DNA from 3 places in the Allobosea sp. 05L423 genome. Region 1 is predicted to be linked to each of the others. Evidence: riboswitches for the same ligand, from Rfam matches in the RefSeq annotation. Region 1 holds a riboswitch; each other region holds the start of a gene.
The links. Region 1 has a riboswitch for cobalamin ahead of AC1DNE_RS24860 (TonB-dependent receptor plug domain-containing protein). Riboswitches for the same ligand answer to the same signal wherever they lie in the genome.

Region 1 (7,494 bases):
AACCAGGTCGCACCGAACTGCAGCTTCCGATCGAAAAGCGGCTGCTCGAAGCCGGCATCCCAGCCGCGGCTCTCTTCCGGCCGCAGGTTCGGATTGCCGTGGAAATTGAAGCCGGGGCGATAGTCGACGAAGAGCTCGTTGAGCGTCGGCGCCTTGAAACCGGTGCCGTAGCTCGCCTTCAGTTTCGTCTCCGTGCCGGGAATGATGACGGCCGGCGCGATGCGGTAAGTGGTGTGGCCGCCATAGCTGTCGTCGTCGTCGCGGCGGATGTTGGCCACGAGGAAGAAGCGGTCCTCGATATTGCCCTGGTACTCGAGGAAGCCGGCCTTGTTGCCGTTGGAGGCGACGAGGCTGGTGGTGTCGAGCCGCTCGCGCTCGTATTGCAGGCCCATGAGCAGATTGTGGCCCTTGGCGATCTCGAGATTGCCGCGCCAGTCCAGCTTGGTGCGCTCGCCCAGATTCTCGCTGGGCAGGCCGGGAATGCCGGTCGTGCCGTTGGCCGTCCGCGTCGCCCGGTCCTGGTTGGTGTAGGAGACGCCGAAGGTGTTGACGAAGCGCCCGCCGAACGGATCCCACACAATCTCGCCGCGGGTGAAGGCCTGGGCGTAGTTCTGCAGCGAGCGATAGGGCGCAGGCCGGCTCGGGAAGCCGGTGTCGCTGGTGAATCGCAGCTGCCCGTCCTGATAGCGGCCGACCCAGTTCAGCGTCAGCGTGTCGCTGAGCGCGACGCCGACGCGGCCGGAATAACTGTAGTTGTCGAAGGCGTTGGGGTTGATGCGCCGGCCCGGCGGGACGAGGTTCGGCGGCGTCACAGGGGTCGAGTCCGAGCGGAAGTGGGCCACGTTGAAGGCGTAGTTGAAGCGGTCGTTGCCGCCGCCGAAGCCGGCCGACTGGTTGAAGGTGCCGTGGGAGCCGGCTTCGATGCGCGCGGTCGCCTTTGGCGGACCCTCGCCGCGCTTTGTCGTGATCGAGATCACGCCGCCGAGGGCGTTGGCGCCGTAGAGGCCGCTCTGCGGGCCGCGCAGCACCTCGATGCGCTCGATATCGTCGGTCAGCATCGAGCCGAAATCGAAGGAGCGGTTGGGCGTCGAGGGGTCGTTGGCCTCGATGCCGTCGATCAGCACCTTGACGTGGTTCGAGTTGGTGCCGCGCATGAAGACCGAGGTCTGGCCGCCCGGCCCGCCGGTCTGCACGATGTTGAGGCCGGGCACGGTGGCGAGCGCTTGCGGCAGGGTGCGGCGCTGCTGCTGCTCGATGTCCTTCGCCGTGATGACTGTGACCGAGCTTGCGATCTCGCGGGCCGGCGTCGGTGTGCCGGTGGCGCTGACGACGATCTCGTCGAGGGCGAGAGGGCCGGCGTCACTTTGCGCCAGGGCAGGGACAGAGCAGGCGAGGGCGAGCAGGGAGGCGGACAGCAGCAGGCGGCCGCGTCCTGCGGCCGGGAAGAAGACGTTCACGATGGAGACCTCGGGCGTTGACGTCAGTGGCACGTCACCGCGAACGCGATCTCCCATCGGCCGCGCGAGAGGCGGCAAACAGTCAAATCAGCGATCGGCGCACCCCGTCCGAACGTGTTCGCGTGTGACCACGGCTGACGGCAGGTCTCCTGGCTCGCGGGTCGGTGCCTTTGCGCCGCCTTCCCAGGTCCGAGGCCCCAGTGGCGTGTGGCGAAAGGCTCGCCGCTTACAGTTGCGGGGGCAGCCGCGGCATGGGGCAAAACTCCGCCCGCACCGCGTTCCCTTTTGATCCCGTGAGGGAACCGTCGCGGCGAGGATTAGGGCGAAAAAGTGGCGGCGTCAAACCGCGCCGATCGCGCAGCCTCATGCGACCGCTGGATACGCTTGGTCTCGGAGTGTGCTCCAGGGGCGGCGGCCGCGAGACGCCAAGCCAAGCTTCGCCCGCCCGTCCAGCCGGGCGAACGCTGAGCTTTCTGGCCAGCTTCTGGCGCTCAGATGGCCCGCTTTTGGGGCGTTTCAGCGGGACACATTGGCCTGCGGCCGAGAGATGGGGCAGGCTCACGTGACTGCGTGCGAATTGCGAGTTTAACTCAGATAAATATGGTTCTGCATCATTGTTATAATTCCAATTTCGCCATCATATTATGATGATTGCAATTTAGATCCGAATATATTGTATTTATAATCGACAATTTGTGTTCAAATGTTGGTTGCGAATCTCTTCTTTCAGAAATAACTCGTCCCGAATTCAACTCGGGACGAAATTATGAATAATAATTCTAAGCTATATATTGCTGTATATTTCCTGTCTTCCACCGCATTGACGGGCGCGTATGCCCAGTCGGCGCCGGTTGCTCCGGGCGGTGCCGAACCGATTGCCCTCGACCAGATCACCGTGACGGCGACCCGCAGCGAAAAGCAGGCTCTCGACGTGCCCGGGACCGTCAACGTCATCACGCGGCAGGACATGGAGCAGCGGATCACCCGCGATACCCAGGACCTCGTGCGCTACGAGCCCGGCGTCATCGTCAACCGCCAGACCACGGCGACCGATCCCTTCGGCAACTATGGCGGCTTCACCATCCGCGGCGTCGGCGGCAACCGCGTGCAGATGCAGGTCGACGGTTCGCGCGTGATCGAGCGCATCACCGACGGCAACCGCGACTTCGTCGACCTGCCTTTCCTCAAGAGCGTCGAGATCGTGCGCGGCCCGGGCTCGGTGCTGTGGGGAGCCGATGCGCTGGGCGGCATCGTCGCCTATCGCACGCTCGATCCGCAGGACCTGCTGAAGGGCCGCACTGACAAGCCCTGGGCGGTGAAGCTCGACACCAGCTACGACAGCCTGGACCGCTCCTTCGTCAAGACCGGCATCGCCGCCTACAGCTTCTCGCCCGCCCTCGAAGCGATCATCGGCGTGAGCCAGCGCAACGCGCAGGAAGCCAAGCTCGGCAATGCCCGCGCCGATGGCGGCCGCTGGGGCTGCCCGGTGCCAACCCTGCGCTTCCTCGGCTGCAATCTGCTCAACCCGCTCGATACCGAGGTCTGGAACGCTTTCGGCAAGATCGTATTCAAGCCGACGCCCGATCACACCTTCAAGCTGACCGGCGACTACTTCGACAGCGAATCCACTGTGAACCAGCTCTACAACTACAACGTCGTGAGCCTGGGCATCCGCAACGGACCGAATATTCGCGATCAGATCAAGTCGCGCAAGCGCCTGGCGCTCGAGCATGAGTGGAATGTCGGCGCAAGCTTCCTCGACTCGCTGCGCTGGCAAGCCTCTTTCACACCCCAGAGCCGCACCTTCATCACCAACAACCTGCAGACGCTCGCCAATGGTCAGCAGCGCTTCACGCGCGGCCTGCTCGACTATACCGAGCAATTCTCGCAGCTCGACGTCCAGGCGAAGTCGAGCTTCGCGCTGGGGTCGAGCTTCCACCGCCTGACCTACGGCTTCCAGGGCGACGTCACGCGCACCGACTATGAGCGGCGCGACGATGTTAGAAACCTGACCAGCGGTGTGACGACGACCGCGATCGCCGGCGGCTTCAACTTCGCCAATGCGACGACGACGCGGGCCGACATCTATCTCCAGGACGAGATCGAACTCCTGAACGGCCGCTGGACGATCACGCCCGGCGTCCGCTACGCGAACTACAACATCGATCCGCGTGTCGGCCCCGGCTATGTCATCGTGCCCGGAAAAGCGCCGCGCGAGCTCGACTCGCACCGGCTCATCCCGCAGGTCGGCACGATCTTCAAGCTCGACGAGACCTATTCGCTCTATGCCCGCTACGCCCAGGGCTTCAAGATGCCGACGGCGCAGCAGCTCTACACCTCGCTGCCCTTCGGCACGCAGAACCTGATCCCGAATCCGGATCTGCGGCCTGAGATGGTCACATCCTATGAGGCGGGCGTGCGCGGACGCTTCGCCGATGGCTGGTTCTCGATCGGCGTCTTCCATGCCGACTACAAGGACTTCATCCAGGAGCTCTACGAGGTGCCCGGGACGACCGACATCACCTCGCGCAACCTGGCGCGGGTAAAAATCTCCGGCATCGAGGCCTCGGCCGAGTGGCGCTTCCAGGAGCGCTGGGTCACCCATCTGGCGCTGAGCTATCAATACGGCCAGCAGCGGAAGCAGCAGGGCGCGCTCGAAGTCCCCTATAATGTCAGCCCACTGAAGGCGGTGACGGGCCTGAAGTACCTGATGCCGGAATACGGACTGGAAGCCGAGGTGATCGGCACCTTCGCGGCCGGCGCGACGCGCGCCGACGCACCCACCACGTTCAAGCCCGGCGGCTATTCGGTGTTTGACGCCTATCTGAACTGGAAGCCGACCAGCTTCCTGACCCTTCGTGCCGGCGTCCAGAACATCTTCGACAAGCGCTACTTCGCCGACGTCCTGAACTACGACAAGGTCGCAAGCTTGAGCGTCGCGGCCGCCAACCCGCTCGAACTGCAGACCGCGCCGGGGCGCATATTCAAGCTCTCTGCGTCTGCAGAGTTCTGACCCTCGATTGAGATGCCGCGCCCGGAAGCGCGGCGGATCGGCGGCGCTCCCGGCGAGACCCGGGCGTCGCCTCATTTGGAGACCACGATGACCCAAGAGACCAATCCACGCGAACGGCTCACGCGCGCGCCGTCCGAAATCCTGAAGAGCTTGCCCGCCATGGGGCGGGTCATGCTGAGCACCCGCTCCGGCGGCGCCACGCATGAGCGTATGGGCGAGGTCGAGGCGGTCGCGATCGAAGGGAACGAAGCCAGGCTTTCGGGCGCGTTCCACGACAGCCGCATCGACCTGACGGCGGTCGTGCGCATCGTCGCCGACCGGACCAGCAAGATGCGCGAGCGAGTGCTGCCGCGCCTAGAATGTCAGGATGCCAATGGCGAGACCCTGTTCAGCCTGATCGGCCTCGACGGGCTGGAGCCGTTCGACAAGGCGCTGGCAGCCTTCGGCGCCGGCGAGCCTCTGGAGCCGGCCATGCGCGAGGCGCCCGGCACAGGCGGCGCGGCCGACATACCCGCGGACGATCTCGGCGCCCGGAGCTTCGCGGCCATCCTCGACAGCGGCGAGACCATCGCCATCGACATCGAGCGGCCCGGCCTGTTCCAACACTGGGAAGCCGTGCTGCCCGAGCCGAAGCCGGCGATGGGCTTCGTCAACATCATGCAGCCCGACTTTCACCTCCATCTCAGGGCCGGTGCCGTCGCGAGCTGGCAGCGCAGCGAAAGCGGCGGAACCGTCACGCTCCAGGCCCTCGACAGCGAAGGCAAGCCTTTCGGTCTCGTCCTGAGGGGGCCCGCCGCAGCCTTCGCCAAGGTCCCGGAAAGCCATGCCGCTCGCAGCTGAATGGGAGGGCAGGGGCGGGCGCCATGCCCATCCGCGCGCGAGCTGGCTCTGTCCGGAAACGGGAGAGCTGCTGCCGCAGGGCGAACTGATGCAGGCGATGGCGCGCAAGCGCGTCGTCCTGCTCGGCGAGACGCATGACGTCGCCGAGATCCATCGCTGGCAGCTGCATGTCACAGCGTTCCTGCACATGCTGCGGCCGGCGCTCGCCGTTGGCTTCGAGATGTTTCCGCTGCGCATCCAGCCGATCCTCGACGCCTGGGTCGATGGCGCGATGGACACCGCGACCTTCATCGAGCGCAGCGAATGGACACAGGTCTGGGGTTTCGATCCGGAGCTCTACCTGCCACTCTTCCATTTCTGCCGGCAGCAGCGCGTGAAGATGCTGGCCCTGAACTGCCACCGGCCGCTGGTGACGCGCGTCGGTCAGCTGGGCTGGGAGGCCATCCCCGTCGAGGAGCGCGACGGCGTCACCCCTGCGGCGCCTGCGACCGAGGCTTATCGCGACTACCTCGCCGCAATCACCGGCCGCTTCGCCGGGCCCGATCGGCCGGAAGCGATGGCGCCGGAACGCTTCGACCGTTTCGTCCGGGCGCAGCAATGTTGGGACCGCGCCTTCGCCTGCCGCATCGCCGATCATCTGGCCGAGGCGACGGATGATCCGCTGGTCATCGGCATCATCGGCCGGGGCCATCTCGAGCACGGGCATGGTACGCCGCATCAGCTCCGCGATCTCGGCATCGAGGATGTCGCGGTGCTGCTGCCGACGAGCGAGGCCGAGCACGATGCCGCGGCCCTGCGGGGCATCGCCGACGCCGTGTTCCGCCTCGACATGCCGGAGCCGCCGCAACCGCGGCGCGCCCTGCCGCGAGCCGCATCATGAGGGCCGTCCTTTCCCAGATCGCCTGGCTGACGCGTCTGTGCATCGCCGGCCCCGGCGGCAGGGTCGGCGCGCTCTATTTCGGGCTGATCTTCGGGCTGGGGTTGGCCGGCGTGCAGGTCGGCGTGCGGCTCATCTCATGGACGGCGGATTTCTACAACGCCTTGCAGAAGCTCGATGTCGATGGCGCCTTGCGGCAAGTGGGACTCTTCTTCGGGCTCATCGCGATCAGCGTCGCGCTGCATCTCAGTAGCACCTATCTGCGCAAGATGCTGCAGATCCGCTGGCGGCGCACCCTGACCGAGGCTGCGCTTGACCGCTGGCTTACCGGCAAGGCCTTCTGGCATTTGCGGGAGCGCACCGACCACGGGCTCGACAATCCCGACCAGCGCATCGCCGAAGATTGCCGCATCTTCGTTGACAAGCTGACCAGCGAAGGGCTCGAACTCGCCACCAATATCGTCGCGCTCATCACCTATCTCGGGATCTTGTGGTCGCTTTCGACCTTCCCGCTTGCGTTCAGCGCTCTCGGCTTCTCCGTCGAGATCCCCCGCTACATGGTCTGGGCAGCGCCGCTCTATGTCGCGATCGCCAGCGGGATCACCCATCTCCTTGGCCGGCCGCTCAAGGCGCTTTCCGTCGAGCAGCAGCGCCGCGAGGCGGATTTCCGCTTCGCGCTGGTCAGGCTGCGCGAGCATGTCGAGGCGGTGGCGCTGGCCGATGGCGAGCCGGCAGAGCGACGCCTGATGCGCGAGCGCTTCGCCGCGATCGTCCAGAACTGGCGCAGCCTCGCCAATCGCGACCTGATCCTGGGCCTGTTCACCCGACCCTATTTCCAGACCGTGCTGCGCATTCCCCTGTTTCTGGCGCTGCCGGCTTACCTGGCCGGCCGTGTCACTTTCGGCGGGCTGATGCAGATCGGCTCGGCCTTCCAGAACGTCGTGACAACGCTCTCCTGGTTCGTATTCTCCTATCGCGACCTCACCGAGCTCGCCGCGGCAGCCAGCCGCCTGTCGCATTTCATCAGGGTCGCGGAGGCGGAAGCCGCGCCGGCGCTGCGCCCGAGCCTGCACACCACGGCGGATGCGAGGTTGAGGCTTCGGGACATCGCGCTCGAGACGCCAGCCGGGCGCCGGTTGACGCCGTGGCCGGAGCTGACACTGGAAGCGGGGCGCAATTACTGGCTCTCGGCTCCCTCCGGCCACGGCAAGAGCACCCTGGCGAAGGCGATGGCCGGGCTGTGGCGTCACGGCGAGGGGCGGATCGAGCGGCCCGAGGGGCGAATCCTCGTGCTGCCGCAGCAACCC
Region 2 (7,494 bases), on a different contig from region 1:
GTCGCCGAACTCGTTGACGAGCACGGCGAGCTTCTTGCCCTGCGCATTCTCGAGGAGGTGGCGCACCAGCGTCGTCTTACCGGCGCCGAGGAAGCCGGTGATGATCGTGCACGGCGTCTTGCCGAGATTTGCGGTCTGCGGAGCGTTCATGATGTCATCCTTGCTGGCGCGCCGGCAAAGGCGGCACGCGCGCGACCACGCCCTTGCGGAAGGACTGCGGCCGCTCTTTCCAGGGAACGATGCCGTTGGCGCTGGCGGCATAGGCCTCCGCCGCGCCGACGATCTCGTCGAGATGGGTTTGCGTGTCGAGGTCGCCGATCAGATAGGTCCATTTGCCGTCGGCGCAGAGCGCGATGGTGCAGGGCCGCTTGCAGACGGCGAGGCATTCGACCGGCAGCACGGGGATCGTGCTGCCCTTGGCGCCGAGGCGCTCGGCGAGCGCCTCGGCGAGCGCCAGCCCCGGCTGGTCGTAACCCTCCGGGAGATCGGCGCGCGCGCGTCTGCAGGCTGTGCAGACATGGATGGTGAGGTCGCCCTCGGACATGGCTTGCCTTTCGCGCGGAGCCTGCAGGCTCCGCTGCCTTCAGCGCGCCAGGGCAGCGCGCCGGCTGGCCCAGGGCCAGAGCACGCCGACCATGAAGGCGGTCGCGAGCCAGAGTGCGGCCTGGATGCCGAGGGAGAGGGCCGCGAAATGAGCCGCGACCTCGGCCGGCACCTTGCTCTCCGGCGAGGCCGGATGCGGGGCGCCGATGACATGCGGCAGCAGGATCACGACGGCGGCCAGGAGCTTGAGCCAGGGTTGCTCGAAGCGCAGGAACAGGAAAAGGCCGAGCGCCGTCGCGATAGCGGTCACGAGCCACCAGAACTGCCTCTGTTCCAGCGCTGCGGACGCCGCGCCCGGCAATTCCGGAGCGAGCCCCATCGCCGGTGCGAGGCCGAGCGCGAGGAAGCCGCAGGCTCCCCAGACCAGGGCGCTGCGCTGGTCGATCGTGTCGCCGGCCGCGATCATGCCCGCGAGCAGCAGCGCCGCGAAGCCGATGGCCGTCGCGATCGTCACTGCGCTGGTGAAGAGCGTGCGCTGGAGGCCGTCCTGCGGCTTCCACTCGGCATGCTCGTGGCCGGGCGCATCGCCGGCGGGGCCGTGCGCGAGGATGATCCTGGCTTCGCCGTCGGAAGCGGCGAGCGTCGGCGCCTGCAGGCGCAGCGCCGCCTCATAGGTCTCGGCCTTGAGGATCAGCGGGGTGGTGGTGACATGCTGGAGGGCGGCGACGATCAGCCCAGCCAGAAGCCCGGCCAGAATGCTGACCGTGAGAACACGCGTAACCATGGTTGCTTTCCCTCAGTGGCAGGGAAAGGCGAGGCCGTGACGGGTGTCGTGCGCGGCGTTGTGGACGTCGGTCGAGGCCGCGAAGCCGGTCGTGTAGATCAGCGCGACGCCGATCACGAGCGCGGCGGCGACCGCCTTGACGCGTTCCGAGACGCTGAGCTGGGTAGTGGAAACCGAAGCAGTGTTCATAGGGCTCTCCGTGGCCGCCCCGCCGGCAGCCGGTTGGATCTTTGCGGGTCGACGGCAGGTCTCCTGGCTCACGGATTTGGCGCCCTGTGCCGCCTTCCCGGAGTGAACGCTCCAGTGGCCGATGGCGAAGGACATCCGCTTACAGTTGCGGGGGCAGCCGCGGCATTGGGCAGAGCAAGCCCGCACCGCGTTCCCTTTTCACCTCCTCGCGGAGGCACCGTCAGCGACGATCATTAGCCTTCGCGGTGACGCTGTGCAATGCAAAGGCTCTATTCCTTGTGAGCCCTCATCCTGAGACGCGCCTGAGGGTGCTCCTCAGGCTGAGGGCCCCGTGAACATGGCGAATGGTATGCCTAGCGAAATGCGTCATCTGACTCTCGTCCTTGGTGGGGCCCGGTCGGGCAAGAGCCGCTACGCCGAAGGGCTGATCGAGACCTTGCCCGCACCTTGGGCCTATATCGCCACCGCACAGGCCTATGACGACGAGATGCGGGAGCGGATCGCCACCCACCGGGCGCGCAGGCCGTCCGGCTGGGAAACGGTCGATGCTCCGCTCGACCTTCCCGAGGCGATCGCCGCGATGCCGGCCGGTCGGCCCGTTCTGGTGGACTGCCTGACGCTTTGGCTGACCAACCTCATCCTGGCCGAGCGCGACACTGTCGCTGCCACTGCCGCTCTCATTTCCACCTGCGAGCGGGTTTTTGGTCCGATCGTCCTGGTCTCCAACGAGGTCGGCCTCGGCATCGTGCCGGAGAATGCGCTGGCACGCCGCTTCCGGGACGAGGCCGGGCGGCTGCATCAGGCGCTTGCCGCGCGTGCCGGCCGCGTGGTCTTCATGGTCGCCGGATTGCCGATGCAAGTAAAATGACACGAGCGAAGTGATGATCGATACGGACGAAGCCGCCCGCCACAAGGCGAAGATGGAGAAGCGCAAGGCGGTGCAGGACGCCGAGGTCGCCTCCAAGACGGTCGAGAAGGGGCTGCTCATCGTCAACACCGGCCCCGGCAAGGGCAAGTCGACGGCGGCCTTCGGGCTGATCCTGCGCGCACTCGGCCATGGCTGGCGCATCGGCGTGGTGCAGTTCATCAAGGGCGCCTGGTCGACCGGCGAGCGCCGGGCGTTGGAAGCCTTCGGCGATCAGGTCAGCTGGCACAGCATGGGCGAGGGCTTCACCTGGGAAACGCAGGACAAGCCCCGCGACATCGCCGCCGCCGAGCGCGCCTTCGCCAAGGCTGGGGAGCTGATGGCCGATCCTGAGATCCGGCTGCTCGTGCTCGACGAGCTCAACATCGCCCTGCGCTACGACTACCTGCCGCTCGCCGAGGTGGTGGGGGCGCTCAAGGCCCGCCGGCCCGATCTCCACGTCGTCGTCACCGGCCGCAACGCCAAGCCGGAGCTGATCGAGGCTGCCGACCTCGTCACAGAGATGGCGCTGGTGAAGCACCATTTCGCCGCCGGCGTGAAGGCACAGGAAGGCATCGAGTTCTAGCCTAGGTGCTAGCCCGAAACGATCCCGGCGCACGCGACTGGTCCTGCCCCGTTTTTAGGGCGGGCCGCCATGCAAGGCTTCGGACCTCGAAAGCCTGGCTTGCAACGGCACGGGGGCAAGCCTCCTGGAGTGCTCAACGCGTTTCTTCCGGTTTGGTGCCGACGGGAAAGCCCCCGCCGGTCTGTCGATGCGCAGCCGCAGCCCGTCCTCGGTGCTAGTGCTGGTCAGATGCCCGCTGCAGCGACGAGGTGCTGCCATCATCGAGGAACGCCGCCTTCAGCAGGCACTCCGCGTACTCACTTTGGGCTTCGGAATCGAAAACCAGCCCTGAGCCCGTGTTGTAGGTCGCTGTGCCCGAGGCGCTCAGCGTCAGCGTCCGGATCGCGACGCTGAGCCGCGCCTCTCCCTGCGGCGAGAACATGCCGATACTGCCGCAGTAGACGCCTCGCGGATGCTCTTCGAGCTCATGGATCACCTGCATTGCCCGGATCTTGGGCGCACCCGTCACCGAACCGCAGGGGAAGAGAGCGCGGAGCAAATCCGGAAATCGGATATCCTGCCGGAGCTGCGCTTCGATCCCGGACGTCATCTGAAACAGGGTGGGGTAGCGCTCGATGGTGAAAAGGTCCGTCACTCCAACCGACCCGACTTCGGAGATCCTGCTTAGATCGTTCCGCAGCAGATCGACGATCATCAGGTTCTCGGCCCGGTTCTTCTCGCTCGATGCCAGTTCGCTCGCTGCGCGCAGATCATCAGCCGGTGAGGCATGCCGCGGCGCGGTTCCTTTCATGGGGCGGGCGCGTATCGACGAGCCCCGGGCTTCGAAGAAGAGCTCGGGCGACAAGGACACAATGGTGTCCCCACCGAGCGCGACGAGCGCTCCGTAAGGCGCAGGCTGACGAGAGCGCAGCGCCGCAAACAGCGCAACCGGATCACCGGACCACGTCCCGAGCATGGGAAATGTCAGGTTCACTTGATAGACGTCCCCTGACCGGATGTAGGCGATCACGCTCCTGAAGCGGGCTTCGTAGTCGTCGAGCGTCCATACCGGTGACAAATGTCGCAGGCTCCCGGCGCCGCCCACCGCGCCCCAGTCAAAGCGATCAGGCTCGTCAAAGACGCCGAAATGGAGGAGCGGCCCCTTCAGCTCGGGCGCCAGCGCGGCGAGCCGTGGCTCGAAGATATAACCCAGTTCGTATGCGGCATATCCCGCCAGATGGTACCCGGCGTTCTGGGCGTCGAGCATGGCCGCCAGCACGGCCGGGACGTCAGCGAATGTCCGCGCTTCGAGAACGCGGTGGCATCGCGTGAACGAGAGGGTGGCGCCCGATCGCACGTCCTCGATCAGGACGAGCGGAGCATCGAAATTCCGATCAGGGGCGCTCAATCCAGCCTCTCGCAATCGGGCAATTGCGAACCTTCGCCTGCCCGCATCCAGCTTCCAACATCGAAATCTGCTACCCCGGAGAGACGGGTGCAGGAATAACCAATGCCATATCCGCCGGGGCCAGGATCGAGAAGCCGTGCCGGCCCAGCGCATCGCTATCGATCTAACAGCTCAGGCGATCGCGGATGTCGTCGCCCTGGTCGAAGGTGACGACGCGTGGCTTCAGCGCGGGGTTCTGCTGTTCGTCGACATGGACGGAGTCGCAGATGACAGTCTGGTCGCCGCCCTGGCAGCTACGGGCGGCGCCATCACCGGCATAGTTCCAGAGGCGCTACCGTCGGAAGGTCAGCCCAGTATCTCGTTGACTGTCACGTTTCGCCGCTCTGCAAGAGAGCGGGTTGCCGCTTCCGCGAGGACGAGCGAGCGGAAGCCGTCCTCGATGCCCGGAACCGCGGATCTCTCACCAAGCGCGAATTCGACGAAGGCCGCGATCGAGGCCGCGTAGCTCGGCGCCATCCGGAGCATCGGGTCCTTCGGCAGTCCCTCGGTCAGCACTTTGTCATCGAATATCCGCATCACGTTGCCTTCAGTGATGCGCGACGACTCCAGCAGTCCGCCCGTTCCGAACACCTCGATGCGGTCGTCGTAGCCGTAGACGGCACGCCGGGCATTATCGATCAGGCACAGAGCGCCGCTTTCCATCCGCAGGGTCACGAGCGCCGTATCGACGTCACCGAACTCGGCAAAGACTGGATCGGCGATCACCGAGCCCAGCGCCGAGACTTCGATCGCCTCCTCGCCGGTCAACCATCGCGCGAGGTCGAAGAAATGCACCATCTTGTCGTAGAAGAGGTTGCCCGAGACCTTCAGATAGCTTGCCGGCGGAATCGCGTTCGGACCTCTCGACGTCATCTGCACGGTCTGGACACGACCAATCGCTCCGGCTGCGACATCGGCGGCGACACTGGCGTGGTTGCGGTCGAAGCGGCGGTTGAAGCCAAGCATCACCCGTGAGCTCTGCCCGGACAGATCGCGGTGAAGGGAATGAGCCTCGGACAGGCTGCTCGCGAGCGGCTTCTCGCAATAGACTGCCTTCTGCGTCTGCGCGGCATGGCGCAGCACGACCGGATGCGTCTCCGTCGACGACGCGATGACAACTGCGTCGATGTCGTCCGCTTCGACGATGTCACGCCAATCCCGAGCGATCCGTGCGCCGTGCTCGTCCGCGATCCGCTGGGCCCGATCCGCCAGCGGATCGAAAACCGCGACGATTGTTGCCTGGCGGACCGAGGCAAGATGCTTCGCATGGACCGAGCCGATCCTGCCCGCTCCGATGAGGCCGATCCTGAGCATATTCCGTTCCTGTAAGATTGAGGGGCGTCAGCCGATTTCCATTGGCAGATCGTTCTCGCCCGCCCACTCCGAGAGCGAGGCGTCGTAGAGGCGCACGTCGCGGCGGCCGATGAGCGCGAGAGCGAAGGCGTCGGCGCTGGCGGCGATACCGTGGCCGCAATAGAGGATCACGGACCTGTCGGCCGGGAGCTGCGAAAAGCGCTCGCGCAGCGCCTGTTCTTCGAGAAGGCGACGCGGCTGGGATGTGAACAGGGAGGCTGCGGGAATGTTGACGCTCCGCGCGATCCGCCCCGGTCGGCCATAACTGTTGCCGTCAATGCCGGCAAATTGACTCGGCAGCCGAGCGTTGACGAGAGATGCGCCGTGGTCGTCATGAATCGCGCTGAGCACGTCATCCCGGGTGGCCACGAGTTCGGGACGATGCGCCGCCCGGAAGTCACCGCCGGTACGCGGGCGCGCAGGGCCGCTCTCGACCGGACGACCAGCCTGCAGCCAGCCATCCCAGCCACCGTCGAGCACATGCGCGCCGTCGAAGCCGAAGACGCGCAGCATCCACCACACCCGCGTCGCCCACCAGGGATCGCCGGTGCTGTAGAGCACGACGCGGCTGTCCTGCCTCAGGCCGAACCGCCGCATCGCCGCCTGGAACGCGTCCCGCGCGGGCAGCATGAACCGCCAGCGGCTCGCCGAGTCCGAGATATCGGCCTGGACGTCGATGAATTGCGCACCCGGGATATGGGCCGCCTCGAAGCGCGCGCGTTCGGGGACGCTCCGATAGATCGTCTTCTCATCGGGCACGATGCTCGTCGTGCAGTCGAAGACGAGCAGGGAGGCGTCGCCGAGCCGTCCGGCCAGCCATTCGCCATCGACGAGTGGCGAGAGCGAGCCTTGTTCCCGGGTACTGGTCCAAGTCTCAATCATGCGACAGCCGCGGATCGAGCGCCTCGCTGAGGCCGTCGCCGATCAGGTTGAGCGAAAGCACGGTCAGCACGATGCAGAGCCCGGGCAGAGCCGAGACATACCAGGCGGAGCGGAGATACTGCCGCCCCTCGCCGATCATCGATCCCCAGCTCACCGCATTCGGGTCCCCCAGGCCCATGAAGGACAAGGCGCTCTCCGACAGGATAGCGGACGCAACCATGATCGAGGCAGTCAGGATGATCGGCGAAAGCGCGTTCGGGAGGATGTGGCGCAGGATGATCCATGTGTCGCGGACGCCCACCGCCTTGGCCGCGATCACATATTCCCGGGCCTTGATGGACCGGAACTCGGCGCGCACGAGCCGTGCGATCGTCGTCCAGCTCACCAGGCCGATCGCCACGATGATCGTCGCGACCGACGGGCCGATGATCGAGATCATCACGACGAGCAGGATGAAATTGGGGATCGTCTGAAAGATCTCGGTCAGCCGCGTGAGCAGGCTGTCGATCCAGCCTCCGAAATATCCCGAAAGAGCCCCGACGAGCACACCGACGCCGGTGCCGATCACCGTCGCGGAAAATCCGACCAGCAGCGAGACGCGCGCGCCGTACAGCAGGCCGGCCAGCATATCCCGCCCCATCGAGTCCGTCCCAAGCGGGAAATCCCGGTGCTGGCCGGGCCATTGAAGCGGCCGCCCAACTGGCGCGAGGGGATCGCCGGGGGCAAGCAAACCGGCGAAGACAGCCAGGAGCAGCGAGGCAGACAGAATGGCGAGGCCGGCGACGCAGAGCGGATTGGCCGTCAGCACCCAGAAAACCGAGCGCCTG
Region 3 (7,494 bases), on a different contig from region 1:
CCAGCACGGCGGCGGCCGGCCCCTGCTCGTGGACGCGCCCCTCATGCATGAAGACGACGCGCGAGCCGAAGCGGCGGGCAAAGCCCATCTCATGCGTCACCAGGATCATGGTCATGCCTTCCTGCGCGACGGATTCGAGAACCTTGAGCACCTCGCCGGTCAGCTCGGGATCGAGCGCGGAGGTGACCTCGTCGAACAGCATCAGCTTCGGCCGCATGGCGAGCGAGCGGGCGATGGCGACGCGCTGCTGCTGGCCGCCGGAGAGTTGCGAGGGATAGGCGTCGAGCTTGTCCTCCAGCCCGACGCGGGCGAGCACCTCGCGCGCCACCTCGCGGGCGGCCTCCGGCGCCTGCTTCTTCACGACGCGCGGGGCGAGCGTGATGTTGTCGCAAACCGAGAGATGCGGGAACAGGTTGAAGCTCTGGAAGACGATGCCGACCTCCTGGCGCAGCTTGCGCAGATCGGTCTTGGGGTCGTTGACCTGCGTTCCGTCGACGCGGATGACGCCGGCCTGGACCGGCTCCAGCCCGTTGATGCAGCGGAGCATGGTGCTCTTGCCGGAGCCCGAGCGGCCGATCACGGCGATGATCTCGCCCTTGGCGACGTCGAGCGTGACGTCCTTCAGCACCTGGACGGCGCCGTAACTCTTGTTGATCCCGTGGATTTCAACGAGCGACATCGAGCTTCCGCTCGATCGAGCGGCTCCATTGCGTGAGGGGGAAGCACATCGCGAAATAGATCGCGGCGACGGTGATGTAGACGGCGAAGGGTTTGTAGGTGCCGGCAGCGGTGAGCTGGCCCTCGCGCGTGATCTCGACGAAGCCGATCACCGCGGCGAGCGAGGTATTCTTGATCAGCTGGACGAGGAAGCCGACCGTCGGCGGGATCGCGACCCGGATCGATTGCGGCACGATAATGTAGCGCAACTGCTCCCAGAGCGAGAGCCCGAGCGAGGCGCCGGCCTCCCACTGCGTCTTAGCGATCGAGACCAGCGCGCCGCGCCAGATCTCGCCGAGGAAGGCGCTGCCATAGACCGAGAAGGCGGTCGCGGCCGCAATCCACGGATTGACCGAGATGCCGATGAGCGGCAGGCCGAAGAAGATCACGAACAGCCAGACCAGCAGCGGCGTACCCTGGACGACGTGGATATAGGCCGCCGAGAGCCAGCGCACTGGCGCGAAGGGCAGGATGCGGGCGATGGCGATGACGATGCCGATCAGCGAGGCGCCGATGAAGGCGGCGACGGTGAGCGCCAGCGTCCAGCGCGCTGCCGCCACCAGATACATCACATCGATGAGGCCGAATTCGCGGATCATCGCCTGCCGAATGCCCAGTAGTAGATGCCCGCGAACAGGCCGCGGAAGGCGAAGGCGAGCCCGAGATAGAGCACGCCGATGACGGTGTAGACCTCGAAGTCGCGGAAGGTGCGCGACTGCACGATCGAGGCCGCGTGGAAGAGGTCCTCGACCGAAATCTGCGAGACGACGCTGGTCGCCAGCATCAGCAGCACGAACTGGCTGGCGAGCGCCGGGAACATCGACTTCAGCGCCGGGAACATCACGACGTAGCGGAAGACCTGCAGCCCGGAGAGGCCGAGCGAACGGCCGGCCTCGACCTGCGCCTTCGGCACGGCCTCGAGCCCGGCGCGAACGATCTCGGTGGTGTAGGCGCCGAGATTGACGACGAGCGCGATGATCGCGGCGGTGAAGCCGTCGAGCCTCAGGCCAAAGCTGGGCAGGCCGAAGAAGATCAGGAAGAGCTGGACCAGCAGCGGCGTGTTGCGGATGATTTCGACATAGGTGCCGACCGCGCGGCGCAGCCAGGCCGGGCCATAGACGCGGGCCGCCGCGCAGGCGATGCCGATGACCAGACCGCCCACCATGGCCGCCGCCGACAGCATCAGCGTGACCCAGACACCGTCGAGGATCGATTCCCAGGCCGCGAAGACGTCGCGGAACTGCAGGCCGTATTTCATGCCCGGCCGCCTTGCGGCTCTGTCGCTGCGCTGCTCGAATGCGCGATATGATCAGGCCATCGCACCATCCGCCTCCCCTTTACGAGGAGGCTAGGTTCGTTTCTTATTTGATGTCAAGTTTCATATATGAAACAGGAAGACATGAGCGACCTGCCCGACTCCGAGAGCGGAGACAAAAGCACCTACGCGGCTCCCGCCCTGGAGAAGGGGCTCGACATCCTCGAGCTCCTCGCCGAGGTCGGCGAGCCGCTGTCGACGCGCGAGATCGCCGAGCGCCTCGCCCGCTCCAAGAGCGAGATCTTCCGCATGGTCTTCGTGCTGCAGCAGCGCGGCTATCTCGCCCGCGAGCCCGGCACCGACCGCCTCGGCCTGTCGCGGCGGCTGTTCGACCTGGGCATCCGCACGCCGGGCGGGCGCCAGCTCACCTCGATCGTGCTGCCGCTGATGGAGCGGTTCAGCGAGGAAAGCGGCATGGTCGCCCACCTGGTCGTGCTGAGCCGGGCCCAGACCGTCGTGCTCGCGACCACATCCGGCCATCTCGATGCCAGCGTCATCGTGCGCCCCGGCTATGGAAGGCCGGCGCTCGACGCCAATTCCGGCCTGCTCATCCTCGCCTTCCAGAGCGAGGCACGTCGCCGGCAATTGATGAAGGAGGCCTCCCAGGCCGACCGGGACAAACTGGAGAGCGACGAGACGCGCCGCATCCTGGCGGACATCCGCACGAGCGGGCATCGCGTCGCGCCGAGCCGCGACATCATGGCCGTGACCGACATCGCCTGCCCGGTGATCGGCCCGAGCGGCCATGCGGAAGCCGCGATCCTCGTGCCCTGCCTGCAGCGCCATGGCAGCGCCACCGACGAGGAGGCGATCCTGCTCGCACTCAAGGCCTCCTGCCGCGAGGCCGGTTCGCAGCTTTCGCTCTGAGGAACGCCTGATCGCGAGCGCCTCGCGACGGGCACGGAAGGCCTTGACGGTCACGGTTTTCGGGTGATCCCTCACGGTGAAGCGGCGCGGACGAGCTGTCACCGACAAACCCACCCGTCTGCCGAAGCTCAGACCATAAGGAGATCGTCATGGAGATCATGCGCGCGGGCTCGCGGCCGTCGGGGAAAGGGCCGGCCGACTGGTTCACCGGGTCGGTCCGGATCGATCCGCTCTTCAACCCGCACGCACCGGAACGTGTGCAGGGCGCGAGTGTGACCTTCGAGCCGGGAGCCCGGACGGCCTGGCATACGCATCCGCTCGGCCAGACGCTGATCGTCGTCAGCGGGGTCGGCCGGGTGCAGCGCTGGGGCGGGCCGATCGAGGAGATCCGGCCCGGCGACGTGGTCTGGTTCCCGCCCGGCGAGAAGCACTGGCACGGTGCCGGCCCGTCTACCGGGATGACCCATATCGCCGTCCAGGAGGCCAAGGACGGCAAGGTCGTGGATTGGCTGGAGCAGGTCTCCGACGGCCAGTATGGCGGCTGATAACCGCCTGACGAGAGCGACCGACGATGCCTGAGCTTTCCAGCCTCCTGCGGGAGCCGCGTCACGTTCTGCTCGAAACCGCCACGCCGCTCCAGAGATTGCGCCGTTTCGAGGCGAAACTCGGTCGACCCGGCATCTATGCCAAGCGCGACGATCTGATGCTGATCGCGCTCGGCGGCAACAAGCTGCGCAGCCTCGAATACTGGCTGGGCGCGGCGTTGGAGAAGGGGGCCGACATCCTTCTGGTCGGCGGCGGCGCCAGCTCCAATCTCTGCCGCCTGACAGCCGCGGCAGCCTCGCTGGTCGGGCTCGATTGCGTCGTCCTGCACAACGCGCCCGACACGCCGGAGAACCGCCAGGCCTCCTTCCTGAACCGGTTGTTCGGCGCCGAGCTGCGCTTCCTTGGCTCGGTCGATGAAAGCCAGCGCAATGCGGCGCTTGCGGAGGCGGCCGTGGACCTCGCGCGGCAGGGCCGCACGCCGTACATCGTCGGCGATTCCGTGCTGGGTGCGATGGGCTACGTCCGCGCCGCCTTGGAACTGCATGAGCAGTCGCAGCAGCAGGAGGCGCCGATCCGGCATGTCTTCCTCGCCGGCTCGATGGGGCCGACCGAAGCCGGCTTCATCTTCGGCAATGCCCTGCTCGGCCATCCCTTCCAGATCCATCTCGTCAGCGTCGAATACGAGCGGGACGAATTGGCCGGCCATGTCGGGCGGATCTATGAGGGCCTGCGGGAGCGGACGGGGCTCGATGTCGCCGCATGGGAGCAGGCACCGCCGCATTATCACATGGACCATCTCGGTGGCGGTTGGGGTGTCCCGACGCCCGCCTCGGAAGCCGCCATCCTGAGCTTTGCCCGCACCGAGGGCATCCTGATCGAGCACGTCTATACGGCGAAGACCTGCGCCGGCTTCCTCGAACAGCTCGCCAACGGAGGGATCCCGAGCAGCGAGCCCGCCTGTGTTCTCCATACGGGCGGCACCGCCGCGCTCTTCTCGCAATTCGGCCTGTTTCGAACGCTGAGCTAGAGCACGCGCGATCGGGTTCAAACCCGACCGGATCCGGCTCTGGCGCATGCCCGCTTGACGAGCCCCGGCACCGCTCTATGGTGCCGGTCGATCGAGGTTCTCCGGGTTTCGCCCGGAGCTAAGAGGGAATTCGGTGAGGCGCGTCCCGCGCCAATGCCGAGGCTGCCCCCGCAACTGTAAGCGGCGAGCCCTCCGTCCATCGTCCACTGGCGCCCTGCGCCGGGAAGGCCGGGCGGATCAGGCGTCGACCCGCGAGCCAGGAGACCTGCCGCGATCGCAAGGCGTCTTTCGGGCGGGGTGTTCCGGAGGGGTGCGCGTCGGCGGCCGGCTCCAGATCCGCGCCACCGGCCGTGTCCTGCGAAGCTCCCCCGCCCTCATCTCGGGGAGCGATGAATTCCATGTCGATGATCTTTGGCCGGTCCGCAGCGAAGGCCGCGGCACGCTTGACGCGGTCGCGTCGTGCGATCTATGAGAAATGCAACATTGTTACATTTCTTGGACCTCGCGCCGAAGCCTCCCGGTTTCGCCGACGCGGTGTCCAGCTCAGCCCGGTTGCCTCCATGCGTCCCGTCTTTTCGTTGCTGCCCGCCCTCTTCGCTGCCGCAGCCGGCGCTGCCCTTTTCACCGCGCCAGCCGCGGCCGGGCCGACGCAATATCCGCTGACGCTGGAGAATTGCGGGGAGACCATCACCTTCAACGCCGCACCCAAGCGGGTCGTCGCGATCGGCCAAACCCAGACGGAAATCCTCTATGCGCTCGGCCTCGGCGACCGGGTGGTCGGCACCGCCGTCTGGTTCTCGCCCGTCGCCAAGCCCTACGAGGCCGCCAACGCCAAGGTGAAGCGCCTGGCCGACAACGACCCGAGCTTCGAGGCCGTGGTCGGGCAGGAGCCCGATCTCGTCACCGCAATGTTCGAATGGCATGTCGGGCCGAACGGCATCGTCGGCAAGCGCGACCAGTTCCATAAGGTGAAGGTGCCGACTTATGTCTCGCCGACCGATTGCGTCGGCAAGGACAATTCCGGCCCCGGCGACGGTGTGCGCACGCAGATGTTTTCGATGGAACTGGTCTATCGCAACATCCGCGAATTCGGGCAGATCTTCGACGTCAGCGACCGCGCCGAGACGCTCGTCGCGGAACTGAAGGCTCGTGAGGACAAGGCGGTCGAGCAGATCGCAAAGCTGAAGGCGCAGGACGTCCCCGTCGTCGTCTGGTTCTCCAGCAAGGACATCAAGGGTGACGGATTCATGGCCGGCAGGAACGGCGTGCCTGCCTACATCCTGTCCAAGCTCGGGGCGCGCAACATCATCGCCACCAATGAGGAATGGCCGCTGGTCGGGTGGGAGAGCATCGCCGCCGCCAACCCGGCCGTGATCGTCACCGTGAAGATGGACCGGCGCCGCTTCCCGGCTGATGACATCGAGAAGAAGCTCGCATTCCTGAAGACCGACCCCGTCGCCAGCAAGCTCGACGCGGCGAAGAACAACCGCGTCGTGATCATCGACGTGGGTGCTACCCGTGCGGGGCTCGACACCGTCGACGGCATCGAGACGCTCGCCAAGGCGATCGCCAGCTTCGGCCTCGCGCCTTGAGCCACGCCGCCCACGGCCCGAACTGGCCGGCGCGGATCGGCCTCGCGCTCCTGTCGCTGCTGGCGCTCACCGTCTCGGTGGCGCTGGCGGTGACGATCGGCGAGATGGCGATCCCGTTCGACGTCGCGCTCAAGGCACTCGGCAACGGGCTGTTCGATCTCGGCCTGCCGGTGGGCGCGATCCAGCAGGGCGTCATCTTCGACTACCGCTTGAGCCGGGCGCTGATGGCGGGGCTGTGCGGCGGGGCGCTGGCGCTGTCGGGCGTGATCCTGCAGGCGCTGCTGCGCAATCCGCTGGCCGAGCCCTATATCCTCGGTATCTCGGCCGGCGCCTCCACCGGGGCTGTCGCAGTGCTGATCCTCGGCGTCGGCATCGGCGGCATGGCGGTGAGCCTCTCGACGGGCGCCTTCATCGGCGCCTGCGCCGCGCTTGCCGTCGTCGCGCTGCTCGCGGCGGGGACCGGCGGCGCAAGCGACCGCGTCATCCTCGCCGGCGTCGCCGCCTCACAGCTTTTCAACGCTGCCACCGCGACCATCGTGACGACGCTCGCCAGCGCCGAGCAGGCGCGCGGGGTGATGTTCTGGCTGCTCGGCAATTTCGGCGGCGTGCGCTGGCCGGACCTCTGGATCGCGACCCCCGTCGCCTTCATCGGCTTCGGTGTCTGCATGCTGCACGCCAAGGCGCTCGACGCCTTTGCCTTCGGCGCCGATGCCGCCGCCTCGCTGGGCGTGGCGGTAATGCGCGTGCGGATCGTCCTGTTCGCGACGACCGCCGTGATGACCGCGGCGATGGTCAGCATTGTCGGGACGATCGGCTTCGTCGGCCTCGTCATCCCGCATGCCGCACGCTTCCTCGTGGGTTCGGGGCATGCCCGGCTGCTGCCGGCCTGCCTCGTCATCGGCGCGATCTTCATGATCCTCGCCGACATCCTGTCGCGCGTGCTGGTGCCGCAGCAGATCCTGCCGATCGGCGTGGTCACAGCCCTGTTCGGGGCGCCCGCCTTCGCACTGATCCTCTATCGAGCCAGGAGGCCTGCGTGAGGAAGCCGGCATGACACTCGCGACCCATGACGTGCGCTGGGGTGCCGCCGGACGGATGATCGTCGACGGCGTGACGCTTCATGCCGCTCCCGGCCGCATCCTCGGCCTGATCGGCCCCAATGGCTCGGGAAAATCGAGCCTGCTCAGGCTGCTCTGCCGGCTGCGCAATGTGGCCGGCGGCGTGGTCACGCTCGACGCGCGCGACATCGCGAGCGTGCCGCGCCGCGAGCTGGCGCGCCGGCTCGCCTTCGTCGAGCAGCAGGCTACGACCGAGGTGCAGCTTTCCGTGTGCGACGTGGTGCGGCTCGGCCGGACGCCGCATCGCGCCGCACTCGCCTCCTGGGCCGCCGCGGACGAGGCCGCCGTCAATTCGGCGCTCGCGCGCGTCGG

Region 2: it holds a riboswitch for cobalamin, as region 1 does, so the genes downstream of both, AC1DNE_RS19120 (CbtB domain-containing protein) here and AC1DNE_RS24860 (TonB-dependent receptor plug domain-containing protein) in region 1, are expected to answer to the same signal.
Region 3: it holds a riboswitch for cobalamin, as region 1 does, so the genes downstream of both, AC1DNE_RS19415 (ABC transporter substrate-binding protein) here and AC1DNE_RS24860 (TonB-dependent receptor plug domain-containing protein) in region 1, are expected to answer to the same signal.

Annotation. Positions count from the first base shown of each region.
Region 1 covers NZ_JBFTOA010000017.1:70,807-78,300, reverse strand. The annotation lists gene AC1DNE_RS24860 (TonB-dependent receptor plug domain-containing protein) at 1-1,490, opposite strand, end outside; cobalamin riboswitch at 1,580-1,778, opposite strand; gene AC1DNE_RS24855 (TonB-dependent hemoglobin/transferrin/lactoferrin family receptor) at 2,224-4,470, shown strand; gene AC1DNE_RS24850 (ChuX/HutX family heme-like substrate-binding protein) at 4,558-5,310, shown strand; gene AC1DNE_RS24845 (ChaN family lipoprotein) at 5,294-6,190, shown strand; gene AC1DNE_RS24840 (ABC transporter ATP-binding protein/permease) at 6,187-7,494, shown strand, end outside.
Region 2 covers NZ_JBFTOA010000009.1:17,527-25,020, reverse strand. The annotation lists gene cobW (cobalamin biosynthesis protein CobW) at 1-150, opposite strand, end outside; gene AC1DNE_RS19130 (DUF1636 family protein) at 155-544, opposite strand; gene AC1DNE_RS19125 (CbtA family protein) at 584-1,327, opposite strand; gene AC1DNE_RS19120 (CbtB domain-containing protein) at 1,340-1,516, opposite strand; cobalamin riboswitch at 1,553-1,752, opposite strand; gene cobU (bifunctional adenosylcobinamide kinase/adenosylcobinamide-phosphate guanylyltransferase) at 1,866-2,384, shown strand; gene cobO (cob(I)yrinic acid a,c-diamide adenosyltransferase) at 2,398-3,006, shown strand; gene AC1DNE_RS19105 (aminodeoxychorismate synthase component I) at 3,221-4,393, opposite strand; gene AC1DNE_RS19100 (Gfo/Idh/MocA family oxidoreductase) at 4,739-5,764, opposite strand; gene AC1DNE_RS19095 (sulfurtransferase) at 5,774-6,667, opposite strand; gene AC1DNE_RS19090 (ABC transporter permease) at 6,660-7,494, opposite strand, start outside.
Region 3 covers NZ_JBFTOA010000009.1:77,216-84,709, forward strand. The annotation lists gene AC1DNE_RS19385 (amino acid ABC transporter ATP-binding protein) at 1-679, opposite strand, end outside; gene AC1DNE_RS19390 (amino acid ABC transporter permease) at 666-1,316, opposite strand; gene AC1DNE_RS19395 (amino acid ABC transporter permease) at 1,313-1,975, opposite strand; gene AC1DNE_RS19400 (IclR family transcriptional regulator) at 2,117-2,899, shown strand; gene AC1DNE_RS19405 ((R)-mandelonitrile lyase) at 3,049-3,444, shown strand; gene AC1DNE_RS19410 (1-aminocyclopropane-1-carboxylate deaminase/D-cysteine desulfhydrase) at 3,471-4,472, shown strand; cobalamin riboswitch at 4,550-4,759, shown strand; gene AC1DNE_RS19415 (ABC transporter substrate-binding protein) at 5,033-6,064, shown strand; gene AC1DNE_RS19420 (FecCD family ABC transporter permease) at 6,061-7,104, shown strand; gene AC1DNE_RS19425 (ABC transporter ATP-binding protein) at 7,115-7,494, shown strand, end outside.